2 regions of the Orbus sasakiae genome follow, and region 1 is predicted to be linked to the other one. Evidence: riboswitches for the same ligand, from Rfam matches in the RefSeq annotation. Region 1 holds a riboswitch; the other holds the start of a gene.

Evidence for each region. Region 1 has a riboswitch for thiamine pyrophosphate ahead of thiM (hydroxyethylthiazole kinase). Riboswitches for the same ligand answer to the same signal wherever they lie in the genome.
Region 2: it holds a riboswitch for thiamine pyrophosphate, as region 1 does, so the genes downstream of both, thiB (thiamine ABC transporter substrate binding subunit) here and thiM (hydroxyethylthiazole kinase) in region 1, are expected to answer to the same signal.

Annotation. Positions count from the first base shown of each region.
Region 1 covers NZ_BAABHY010000006.1:164,878-171,624, forward strand. The annotation lists gene trpS (tryptophan--tRNA ligase) at 1-150, opposite strand, end outside; gene ABEA36_RS11585 (phosphoglycolate phosphatase) at 183-872, opposite strand; gene rpe (ribulose-phosphate 3-epimerase) at 878-1,549, opposite strand; gene dam (adenine-specific DNA-methyltransferase) at 1,656-2,465, opposite strand; gene ABEA36_RS11600 (SPOR domain-containing protein) at 2,509-3,246, opposite strand; gene aroK (shikimate kinase AroK) at 3,295-3,816, opposite strand; gene gutQ (arabinose-5-phosphate isomerase GutQ) at 4,066-5,043, opposite strand; TPP riboswitch at 5,244-5,353, shown strand; gene thiM (hydroxyethylthiazole kinase) at 5,393-6,196, shown strand; gene thiE (thiamine phosphate synthase) at 6,193-6,747, shown strand, end outside.
Region 2 covers NZ_BAABHY010000001.1:1,083,234-1,089,980, reverse strand. The annotation lists gene ABEA36_RS04745 (sensor histidine kinase) at 1-1,039, shown strand, start outside; gene ABEA36_RS04740 (response regulator transcription factor) at 1,046-1,729, shown strand; gene ABEA36_RS04735 (DMT family transporter) at 1,813-2,145, shown strand; gene argS (arginine--tRNA ligase) at 2,213-3,949, opposite strand; TPP riboswitch at 4,066-4,193, shown strand; gene thiB (thiamine ABC transporter substrate binding subunit) at 4,261-5,241, shown strand; gene thiP (thiamine/thiamine pyrophosphate ABC transporter permease) at 5,217-6,747, shown strand, end outside.

The DNA of each region.
Region 1 (6,747 bases):
ACGTACCGTGATCGCATGTTGATTCACAATACAGTAGATACAATCATACTCATTTTGCAATGCAACCCAATTTTTCAATGCACCCATATAATTGCCTAACGATAATTCGCCAGAAGGTTGTGCGCCACTAAATACAATTGGTTTACTCATAATATTGTCCTGTCTTGTCAAAATTCGATGTATTATTTTTTAGGTTCCGCTTTGGGGCTAGGTAACAGTGTTAAGATATCTTTAAAGTCATCAAAAACATAATCAGGATGGCTTTCGGTAATTGATTCACCATAGTTATAACCATAAGTTAAACCAACCGTTTTGCACTGTGCATTTTTAGCTGCACAAATATCATTTTTTGAATCACCCACAAATAATAATTGGTCATGGTAAAGACCAAATGTCGCCATGACTTGGTATAATGGTGCGGGATGAGGCTTAAGTTTTATCACATCACCACCACCTAATACGAGCGAAAAATAAGGCTCTAATTGAAGTGATTTTAATAATGCGGGCAAGAATTGCTTTGGTTTATTGGTGACTAATGCCATTGGGTATTGGTTTTGTTTTAAATACGCTAATGTGCTAATGACATGTGGAAAAAGTTGTGTACCCTGATCGATAACATCATCATAATGGCGATTAAATAGTTGTTTAGCGTGTTCAAATACACTTTCTGAGCCATTGACGCTTTTTAAGATACGTTCAAGCAAAACATCTACCCCATTACCCACCCAGTTTTTCACTTGTTCATTGCTGACCGTCGGTAGTGATAAGTCATCAAGCATACGCTGTGCAGCTAAGGCAAGCCCTGGTACACTATCAACCAATGTGCCATCAAGATCAAAGGCAATCGCTTGGATATCGTTTAGTTTATTCATGATAATCACGCTACAGTCGCTAATTGTTGGCGCATTGCGTCAATGACAGTTTTATAGTCAGGATGACCAAAGATTGCTGAGCCAGCAACGAACATATCAGCGCCCGCTTTAGCAATTTCAGCAATATTATCAATTTTAACACCGCCATCGACTTCTAATCGAATTTGACGACCAGAGTCATTAATCATTTTACGTGTTTGCGCAATTTTTTTGAGGATATACGGAATAAAGGCTTGTCCGCCAAAGCCTGGGTTAACGCTCATAATAAGAATGAGATCAACTTTATCAATGATGTAATCCAAGCAATCAAGGGATACTGCCGGGTTCAATACGATACCCGCAGTGCAACCTTGATCTTTGATAAGTTGTATTGAACGATCTAAATGCGTTGTTGCATCTGGGTGAATTGAAATATTGTTTGCACCCGCTTTCGCAAACGCGGTTACTAGTTCATCAACGGGAGATACCATAAGATGGACATCGATGGGGGCAGTAATGCCATAATCACGCAGCCCTTTACAAAACATAGGGCCCATAGTTAAATTTGGCACGTAGTGGTTATCCATCACATCAAAATGTACCACATCAGCACCTGCATCAAGGACTTTTTGAGTATCTTCGCCTAAACGCGCAAAATCAGCAGACAATATTGATGGTGCAATTAAAAACTTTTTCATTATTCTTAACCTCTTCAGTATTTATGTTGAAGAAAGACGAAATTATCTTATTGTGATTGATTATATAATATCTTAGTGATAACGACTACTTAATCCCTTTGGGATTCTACGAATACAAGACTAATAATTCATCAATTTTTTTACGGCCTTGACCATCACAGCTGATTGAACGTCGCGTTTCAACCGAATAGATATCCGCTTTTTGGTACCAGCTACGTGTGTGAGTTGTATCATGATTTGAGATGAGTACGGGAATATTTTGTTTCGCTAATTTTTCAGCTAAAGCAGCAAGGCGTTTTTGATCATTAATACTAAAATCAATCGAATAGTAAGCTGTAAAGTTTGAACTTTCCGAAAGGGGGACGTAAGGTGGATCACAGTAAACAACGGATCCCTCTTTCGCTTTTTTCATCACTTTATGGTAGGGCGCACAAACGAATTCTGCTTTTTGCGCTTTTTCTGAGAAAGCCATAATTTCTCTTTCCGGAAAATAGATATTTTTATACTGACCAAAAGGTACATTATATTCGCCACTACTATTGTAGCGACATAATCCGTTGTAACAGTGACGGTTTAAATACAGAAACAGTAATGCTCTTTGGTAAGCACTTTCACTGCGATTAAACAGTTCTCTTAATTGGTAAAATGCAGCTGTTTGATTATTTTGCTGAGTAAACAGTAGCTTAGCATCTTCAATGAATTTATCTGGCTGTTTTTTTATGATATTAAACAGCGAGATTAGGTCGTGGTTTATATCAGCCAAAATATAACGTTCATAATTGGTATTAAGAAACACAGAGCCAGCACCGACAAAAGGTTCGATTAATGCATCTCCCTCCGGTAAGTATTTTATGATTTTATCAACAAGTGAATATTTTCCACCTGCCCATTTAAGAAAAGCACGTTGCTTTTTCAAATAAGGCTCCTATTTTTTACATCAAATGAAGGTGAAATTGTGATCATTGGGATAATTTCTCTTTGTTGACTTGTGCACCTGATTTGATCCATGGCGTGCTTTTTTGTAGATCTTGCGGAAGTAATTTAGCGGCGTCTTTCGCTTCTTCAATCGTAGGGTAGTTGCCTTTTATTAAGACAAACCAAGGTTTTTGCTCACGACGTGTTTCATAAATTTGGTAGTTAGATAATTTTTGTTGTTTTACAAATGTCATTATGCTTTCCAGCGAGGAAGAAGAGGTAATTTGAATCGTATAATGATTATTTTCTAACACTTTTTGTAAAGGGAGCTCTTTGATGTTTTGATCAACATTATTGCTTTGGCCTTCAAAGAGTACTGTTTCACTACTTTTGGGGTGCGTATTAAGCTCAGTTATTTTATCTGCTAAAATATCAGCGACTTCACCTGGGATTTCAATGCGTTCTTTATCAGGCGCTGTATTTTGTTGCGTTTGCGTCGCTTCGCGAGAAATTTTTGGAGGTACTATCGTCTGATACTCAAGGTCAGCAGCATGATTGTTTAAGGCTGGATTAGTATTATTTTGTTGTGAAGATGAATCAGACGTATCTGATTTAAATAACACAAAGCTTAAGGATAGTAAGAGAATCAGTAATAATAAGATTAAGATAATCCACTTTCTTTTTGATAGAAGTGGATTATCAGACTTAGGTGAGACTGTTTTTTTAGGAGAACTTTCTGAAACATATCGATCTTCTTTATCAGGGCGAATGGACTCGTTCACTTTTATCTCCTTTTACGCTAAGTACTTAAAATTGAATAATATAACTTATTATATTTGCTCAATTTTTTCAATGATGTAACTTGCTACACCTTTAGCGCTTTGCTCATCTGTTCTTATTGTGATGTCAGCAATTTCTTCATATAAAGGAACACGTTCACCAGCAAGTTCTTCATAACGCTCTCTCGGTGTATTATTACCTTCAAGTAATGGACGGCGTTTATCTTTTTGTGTGCGAGCCATCTGTTTTTCGATGGTCGTTTCTAAATAAACAACAATCCCTCGCGCTGATAAACGATTACGAGTCTCTTTTGATAAGATTGATCCGCCGCCTGTTGCAAGGACAACACCTTGTTTTTCCGTAAGCTCGTTAATAACTTTCTCTTCTCTTGCCCGGAAGCCATCTTCACCTTCCAGATCAAAAATCCAGGCAATATCTGCGCCGGTTCGTCTTTCAATTTCTTGATCTGAATCAAAAAATTCCATGCCAAGCTGTTGTGCAATCTGCCTACCAATCGTACTTTTACCTGCACCCATTGGGCCAATTAAAAAGATATTACGCTTCTCTGCCATTGTAATTTCATCATCTGTATAAGTTAAAAATATATACAGTTTATTGCCAACAATACTGTTGTAAACTGTAATAGTTAGTCATAGTCTCCGTCTAACGACCAAATTTTAGGGCGATAATTATCGCAGGAGATAGTCCTATTTTGCAATAGGAATTTTAGATATTACTTTTAATGAATAACTGATCGCTACTATGATAGCTTATTCATCAATATTCTCAATCTAAATAAATTAGTTAATCGTTCTTGACTATTAATGAATGCCAGCCAGATGCAAATCATGAATGTTTAATGCGCCAACTAATTTCCCGTCATGATCAACAACAGGAGCGGCTGTAATATTATGATCATTAAATGATTTTAGTGCTTCTATCGCTTTCCAGCTTTCAGGAAGGCGATAACCTGGTTTGGTCATAACATGTGTAATCTCATCTTGTAGTGTACCATGATTGAGTAGTAATCGACGTAAGTCACCATCAGTGAAAACACCAATAATTTGATTATTTTGGTTACAAACAGCAACAAGACCAAGACCGGTACGACTTAATTCTAACATTGCATCAAATACGGTAGTATGCTCACTAATTTTAGGTACTCGCTCACCAGTACGCATGACATCTTTAACATGATTAAGCAATTTTGCCCCTAAGCTACCTGCTGGATGCGAACGCGCAAAATCTTCCTCTTTAAACTCTTTGATACGCATCAAAGCAATGGCTAAGGCATCACCCATTAATAATGTATTTGTTGAGCTTGATGTTGGTGCCAACCCCATTGGGCATGCTTCTTTTTCAATACTAATATCCAATAGTGCATCTGCGGATTTAGCTAAAGGAGACGTTAATCCACCAGTAATGGCAATCACGGGGACTTTCATCTCTTTGAGTATGGGTAATATCAAGTTAAACTCTTTTGCACGACCAGAATAGGAGATGAGTATGACAATATCATTTTCTGTCACCATCCCTAAGTCGCCGTGCAATGCCTCTGATGGGTGCATAAAAAATGCAGGTGTCCCTGTGCTTGCTAATGATGCGGCAATTTTTTTACCAATATGGCCGGATTTCCCAATGCCTGACACAACCACTTTGCCTTTAATCGACAATATTAATTCACATGCTTTAACAAAATCATCACCAAGACGTGTTGGTAACTTTTGAGCCTCATATAGTTCGAGTTCGAGAAGTTCGCGACCATATTGCAGCAGTTTATTGCGATTTGTTGAGTTCATTCTTTTAACCTTACTGTAAAATCTTATTTTTAATATTTGATATAAATATCAACCAATCATTAGTCAGTAACGCTCGGTAGTGTATCAAGTAATCATCAGTAATTATAGAAAATATTTTAGTGTTATGATTATTAACAATAATGTATTTTCATCCTCCCTCGTAAGATAAGTTGATCATCTGACATTAACGGGTCATAATAGTATTTGACTCGGGGTGTCACGCGTTTGTTTTTTACGCAATGTGGCTGAGACTTTACCCGTAGAACCTGATCTGGCTCATACCAGCGTAGGGAAGTCATAGCTCACCTTGATTGGCTATTCTTCTCTACACATATAAAGAGGAGGAAGCATGCCAACGATTATTCCATTTAAGACTATTGATGCTATTTATTATCTGCAACAGCTGCAAAATCACAAACCGCTAGTGCATTGTATTACCAATGATGTAGTACAAAATTTTACGGCTAATGTTTTATTAGCAATCGGCGCGGTACCTGCAATGGTGGTTGCTAAAGAGGAAGTCAGCGATTTTGTTGAGGTATCCGATAGTTTATTAATTAACATTGGTACCATCACTGCACCGTCAGCCAAAAGTATGCTACTGGCGGTTCGTTCTGCAATGCAATCGCAAACCCCTTGGGTACTTGATCCTGTTGCCGTGAGTAGCGCATTACCCTATCGAACAGATATTACGCAACAGTTGTTAACATTTAAACCGTCTGTGATTCGTGGAAATGCATCTGAAATTTTAGTTTTAGCCAACCAAAAATCATTATCAAAAGGCCCTGATAGTCAAGATAGTACTCAATCTGCACTGTGTGCAGCCAGACAATTAGCGATCGAATATCAAACTATTGTTGCTGTCACGGGGCAGATTGATTATATCACTGATGGTAAGCGGGTTTATTCGATTAGCGGTGGAGATGTTGCATTAACACGCGTGACAGGTGCAGGTTGTTCATTATCAGCCCTTGTTGCTGCATTTGTTACTAATGTTAATGATAAATTCAGTGCCACTGCCGCCGCGTGTTTAGTGATGAAAAGGGCCGCAGAATTGGCAAATAAAAGCCAAGGTATGGGGTCATTTGCGGTTTCTCTACTTGATCAAATCTCATTGATTAAGCTCGCTCTTGCTAGGGGGGAAAGCGCATGAAAAAACAGTTAAATTTATCACTTTATTTGGTGCTGGATCCAACGTTATGTGGTGGCATTGAGGGATTAGTTAATACCACAAAAATTGCGGTAGGTAATGGTGTGACGGCAGTGCAACTTCGTGCTGAACAGATGTTCCATCGTAGAGATTGGTATTTGGCTGCTTTAGCATTGAAGCAACTATTAATGAACACGCCTGTGCCACTAATCATTAATGATCAAATTGATATTGCTTTAGCCGTTGATGCGGATGGGGTCCATGTTGGGCAAAATGATTTACCAGTGCATGTTGTTCGTCGGTTGATTGGACCTGACAAGATGATCGGACTATCAGTATCGAATCAACAACAACTTAGCGATGTTGTATGGCCTGACATTAACTATTTAGGCATTGGCCCTGTTTTCCCTACTACCTCAAAAAAAGATGCTGCACCCGCATTAGGACTTGCGCAATTTTCACAACTAATAATACAAAGAAAATGTCCAGCAGTTGGGATTGGCGGGATAAATTTAAGCAATGTAAAAGCGGTTATTCAAACAGGAATCGATGGC
Region 2 (6,747 bases), on a different contig from region 1:
TTGGCTTTATAATCAAAACCAATTAATGGGATTTCAGCTTAATTACATTAAATTATTACTTGATTTAACCTTAGAACTTGATGATCATCATTTAGTTGATCACTTTGTGATTATCGATAACGGTCAATTGATTTATCAGAATTCACCTGAACAAGTGCTTGATGACCAATCACTTCAGTCAATATCATTACTTTTAAACTATCCCTTAAAAAATTGGCAGATAGAATATTACTTTCAAGATCAAAATAATACCATCCTTTATTTGTTAGGTATTGTCGTACTTACTGTGTTAGTTGGATTTATTATCGTTATTTTTGTCTATAGCTACCTTGAATACACACGAACATTGAGACTTGCTCGTCAGCAAGTTAGTTTTGTTGGTCAAGTCTCTCATGAATTTAAGACCCCCTTAACGAATATCACATTGTATTCTGAAATGCTTAAAGAGCGTTTAGTTGATGAAGCGGAACCTGTTCCACAATATATTGATGTTATTACCCAAGAAAGTCAGCGATTAACCCGATTGATTCAAAATGTACTCAATTTTACAAAATCAGCAAAGTTAACGATCAAAAAAATTCATCTTAATGTATTGTTAAATAAAAACTGCCTAATTTTTGAACCTATTTTAGCTAAAAAATCAATGAAATTACATTTCAACCCTTATGTTGGTGATGATACGATTGTGACAGATGAAGATAAACTAATCCAAATTATTAACAACTTACTCAGTAATGCAGAAAAATATGCAGCAAAAGGTCAACGTGTGGATTTATCAATTGATCGTCAAAACTCACATTTTATGATTTCTATTCGTGATTATGGTGAGGGTATTGCTAACCATGCATTATCAATGATTTTTAAACCTTTTTATCGATTAAATAATTCATTAACTGAAGGGGTATCAGGGACTGGCATTGGACTTACCATCGCTAAACAATTGGCGATTCAGTTACAAGGTGATATTACCGTCAAAAATAGGAATCCAGGGGCTCAGTTTACATTAATGTTGCCAATCCATCAGGACATAAAGGAATAATATAAAATGAAAATTTTAATTGCAGAAGATGATTATAATATCAGACGGGGTTTAGTCGATGTATTAAGCCATGAAGGTTATGACGTGATTGAAGCTGAAAATGGCCAGCATGCTATTGAACAGTTTAAACAGTTTTCCCCTGATTTTGTCATTCTTGATATTATGATGCCAATGCAAGATGGATATAGCGTATGTCGTGAAATACGTAAACAAAATGAACAGATTCCCATCCTCTTTTTATCGGCAAAAGATGAAGAAATTGATCGCGTGGTTGGCCTTGAACTTGGTGCCGACGATTATATGACAAAACCCTTTGGTATTCACGAGCTAAGAGCTAGAATTAAAGCCATAGCTAAACGTTGCCTACACAATCAACGCAGTCCAATAGATGATAATTCTTTTGCCTTTGGTGACTTAATCATTTATCCCAAAGAGTTAAAAGCCAAAAGGGCGGATGTTGAAATCGAATTAACACTACGAGAAATCAAAATCATCAGCTGCTTTTATCAACATAAAAACCAAGTGGTAACACGTGATATGCTATTTGATTATGCTTGGGGATATGATTACCTACCTAATAGTCGAACCTTGGATCAACACATCTCGAAATTACGTAAAGCCATTGAATGGGATCCAACCGAACCAGCAATGATTAAGACCGTGCATGGCGCAGGCTATCGTTACAGTTAGTGGCGTCATTAAAAGAATGTCACTTGATTTTTACCATTGACATAGTATGCTTGCTACTTGTTTAGCAAGCTGTTGATATTAAGATGAATGCTTATTTATTTCTTTTTTTAGCAATTATTTGTGAGGTGATTGCTACCTCATCATTAAAGTTATCAAATGGTTTTACGCAGTTAGGTTTTACCATTATTACTATTGTTGGTTATAGTGCGTCATTCTATTTACTTTCACTTACCTTAAAAACCATGCATGTGGGCATTGCATATGCCATTTGGTCCGGCATCGGGATTGTGCTAGTCAGTTTAATTGCGTGGTTTTTTTTCAAGCAAAGTTTAGATTTAGCGGCTTTAATTGGGATGGGATTAATTATGGCTGGCGTGGTCGTTATTAATGTATTTTCGAAAGTAGCAGGGCACTAAATTTAAATTATCATAAAAAATAAAGGGCTTTAGTTAGCCCTTTACTCAAAATCCAACATGTTATGTCTTACATTTTTTCGACCGTTTTAATGCCTAGCATATCCAAACCGGTTTGAAGTGTTCGGGCAGTTAATGCGGCAAGTTTTAAACGACTCAGTTTTTGCGGTTCGTTTTCAGCACTTAAAATTGGGCAATGTTCATAGAAACTCGAAAATAGCGTTGCTATATCATATAAGTAATTACATAAAACATGTGGCAATCCGTCACTCGCAACCGTTGTGATCGTTTCATCAAATTGGCATAAGCGTAAGGCTAAAGCACGTTCTTTTTCATGCTCAATTGTAATATGACCACTTAATGCTTGGTCAATACTCAGTTCAGCCTTTCTAAACACTGATAAAACACGCGTGTAAGCATATTGTAAATAAGGTGCCGTATTCCCTTCAAACGATAGCATATTATCCCAATCAAACACATAATCGGTCGAACGGTTTTTGGATAAATCTGCGTATTTAACTGCTCCAATTGCAACAGCATCGACTACATCAGCAAGCTCTTGTGCGGAAAGTGATGGATTTTTCGCTTTAATTAAATTCGTTGCGCGTTCAGTTGCCTCGTCTAATAAATCATTTAATTTAACGGTATCACCTGAACGTGTTTTAAATGGTTTACCATCTTTACCTAGCATCATACCAAACATATGATGCTCTAGTTGTAGGCTTTGTGGTATATAGTTTGCTTTGTGGGCAATTAGCCAAACTTGCTCTAAATGTTGGTGCTGTCTTGAATCGGTATAATATAAAATACGATCTGCATGTAATTGTTCATAGCGATATTTTACACTTGCAATATCGGTTGTTGCATATAAGTAGCCACCGTCGCGTTTTTGAATAATCACGCCCATTGGTTCGCCTTCTTTATTTTTATATTCATCTAAAAAGACCACTAAAGCACCATCACTTTCAACGGCAATCCCTTTTGCTTTTAGATCGGCAACAATTTGTGGCAACATCGCATTATAAATGCTTTCACCCATGGTATCTTCAAGTGACAATGTCACATTTAAGCGTTTGTATGTTGCAATATTTTGCGACATCGTGATATCAACAAGTTTACGCCACATGGTGCGGCAATATTCATCACCACCTTGTAATTTAACCACATAACCACGGGCCTTTTCAGCAAAAATCGCATCGTCATCATAATGCTGTTTAGCTGCACGGTAGAACGCTTCTAAATCAGCAAGCGCCATGTCATTGGCATTTTCATTTTGCATCTTTTCAAGATAGGCGATTAACATGCCAAATTGAGTTCCCCAATCCCCGACATGGTTAGCACGAATAACATGGTGACCTAAAAATTCTAATACACGTACACTCGCATCACCAATAATAGTTGAACGCAAGTGACCAACATGCATCTCTTTTGCTACGTTAGGAGCCGAATAATCAATTACCACATTTTGTATTTGGGTTGCTAAGGTTAAATTAAGTTTTTCATGTTGCAAGGCGAGCTCATTTTGAGTTGCAAGCCATTGTGCTTTTAGAAAAAGATTAATAAAACCAGGGCCTGCAATTTCAACTTTCTCAATATAATCATCAAGCGTTAAGTGCTGTATAACATTTTCAGCTAACTGACGTGGGTTCAATCCCATTTTTTTGGCAGCCGCCATAATACCGTTAGCTTGGTAATCACCAAACTGGACTTTAGCGGATTGTTTGACTAATGCATCACAATCCTCTGGAGCACCAACGGCTAACATAGCTTGTTTAATTTTGTCTGCTAATAAAATTTGAATATTCACTGAATTTACCTAAAACATTGCTAAAATATTGGCGCATATCATACCTGTAAAGCGCAAGATTGTCATTCTTACAATGTAATTAGGTTTACTTTGTTTTATTATCAGCTAGAATAAATCTGTTCTCAACGGGGAGCATACAGGCGATCGCCTAAGCTGAGAGTTGCTGTTTATCAAGATCATAAAAGCATGACCCGTCGAACCTGAACCGGCTAATACCGGCGGAGGGATTGAGTATGTCTAAGGGGGATCATCACCATCTTTATTGACTCAAACCTTTTGCCCATATTGAAATTTCTTAATCTGGAGGCAAAATGTTTCGTTTTATTTCTGTGCTTATATCATTACTTTTTATCATCACCACAGCGAAAGCAAATGATAAACCGACATTAACGGTTTACAGTTACAGCTCGTTTGGTCCAGCCAAAACACTCAAAGCTGATTTTGAAGCTCAATGTTATTGTGTGGTCAATATTATCAGTATCGGTGATGGCGTCACTATTTTGAATCGACTTCGCTTAGAAGGAAGTCGCACTAAAGCAGATGTTATCATTGGACTTGATACTAACCTAACCAGTACCGCAAAACAGGCTAATTTGGTGCAACCACATCATATAGCAAAACCTCAAAATTTAGCGGTTGATTGGTGGGACAATGATTTTGTTCCTTATGACTATGGTTATTTTGCGTTTATTTATGATAAAGAAAAGATAGCCAATCCTCCAAAAAGTTTTGAACAACTGATTAATAATCAAAACGGTTGGAAAATTGTGTATCAAGATCCTCGAACAAGTACACCGGGATTAGGGTTATTACTCTGGATGAATTATGTTTATGGAACACAGACGCCTCAAGCTTGGCAGCAACTTGCCCAACATACGTTAACTGTAACAAAAGGATGGGGCGAATCTTACGGGCTATTTTTAAAAGGTGAGGCTGATTTTGTTTTAAGCTACAGTACTTCGCCTGTTTACCATATTATTAATGATAATGAACATCGTTACCAAGCGGCTATTTTTGACGAGGGTCATTATAACCAAGTTGAAGTGGCTGCAATCACCAAATATACAAAACAATATGACTTAGCTAACCAGTTTATGGCCTTTTTATTAACACCAAAAACACAAGCAGTGTTTGTTGATAAAAATATTATGTATCCAGCGATAAATATTGAATTACCTGCGGCATATCACGAGATTAACACGGTCAATCAATCATTGTCGTTTACGGCAGATGATGTGACGAATAATCAAAAACACTGGATTAAACAATGGCAAGACATCGTCAGTCAATAGTGACGTTTATACCAGGAACAATCGTTGTAATAGTGATAACAACGATTGTTTTTAGTGCATTAACTGCACTGTGGTTATTTGCATTTCAAAATAGCGACGAAAGCTTCTATTTTGACCGCTATTTATGGCGAGTATTATCGTTTACTTTCATACAAGCTACATTATCAACGATTATCTCCGTTGGGTGCGCTGTGTTATTAGCTAAATCACTTTATCAAAATCGTTTTTTGGGTAAGACTGCATTTATTCGCATTCTTTCTATTACCTTTGTTCTCCCTTCATTAGTGGTTGTGATGGGGATATTAAGTGTTTATGGTAATCAGGGATGGCTTGCCCGACTATGTGATGGTTTAGGCTTTAATTATACTGGGTCAATATATGGATTAAATGGTATTTTAATTGCTCACGTTTTCTTGAATTTCCCCTTTGCAACGCGTTACTGCTATCAGTCATTACAACTTATCCCAAATGAACAAAAACAGTTAGCAGAGCAATTAGGTTTGAGTTATTGGCAAACGTTTCGACATCTTGAATTACCGCTTTTACTCAAACAGCTCCTGCCGCTTGGTGGATTAATTTTTATGCTGTGTTTTTCGAGTTTTGCAACGGTGTTAGCGCTCAGTGGGGGGCCTAAATATACCACAATAGAAGTTGCCATATATCAAGCAATACGTGACTTTGAACTGTATCAAGCCGTCATCTTATCGGGCATTCAACTACTCTTTTGTTTAGGGTTTATGATCGTGTTAAAACGGTTAGAGCCAAAACAATCGCCCAAACAGATGAGCAATATTCAACCCTATATTGTGAAGTCAACACGATTACAGCAATGGCTGAGTTACAGTTGTATCATTAGTAGTATGTTATTTGTTTTCATGCCACTGTTGGCACTGGTTATCGATGGTATTTCCTTATTTTCGCCGCAATTTATGACCGCTAGTTTAGTCCAAGCATTGCTAACCTCGGTAAGCATTGCAATAAGTTCCGCAAGTTTAGCTATGATAATGGCGATGGGGTTATTATGGACGAATAGCCGCTTACAGTTAATAGGTAACCTAAAGGCAAGTGAAGGATTGATGCTTTTAGGATCATTAATTTTAGCGATCCCCTCTATGGTATTGTCTGCAGGACTCTTTATTTTATTTTTCCGTTTTACTGATATACCGGGCTTTATTTTTATATTGGTGGTTATCAGTAACAGTTTGCTTGCCTTACCGTTTATATTAAAGCAATTAGCGTTGCCGCTTTCGGAACTGACAAAACAATACTATTTTTTAAGTCAATCATTGAATGTTCAGGGTCTAAATTATTTCTATCGTATTGAGTTTTTGGGGTTAAAACGCTTATTTTTATATTGCTTTGCATTGGCCTGTATCATGTCTATGGGTGATTTTGGTATTGTCGCTTTATTTGGTGGACAAGATTTTATGACACTCCCTTTGTATCTTTATGAATTGATTGCGCATTATCGCTATGATGAAGCGTCGTTTGTCGCCATGCTACTCT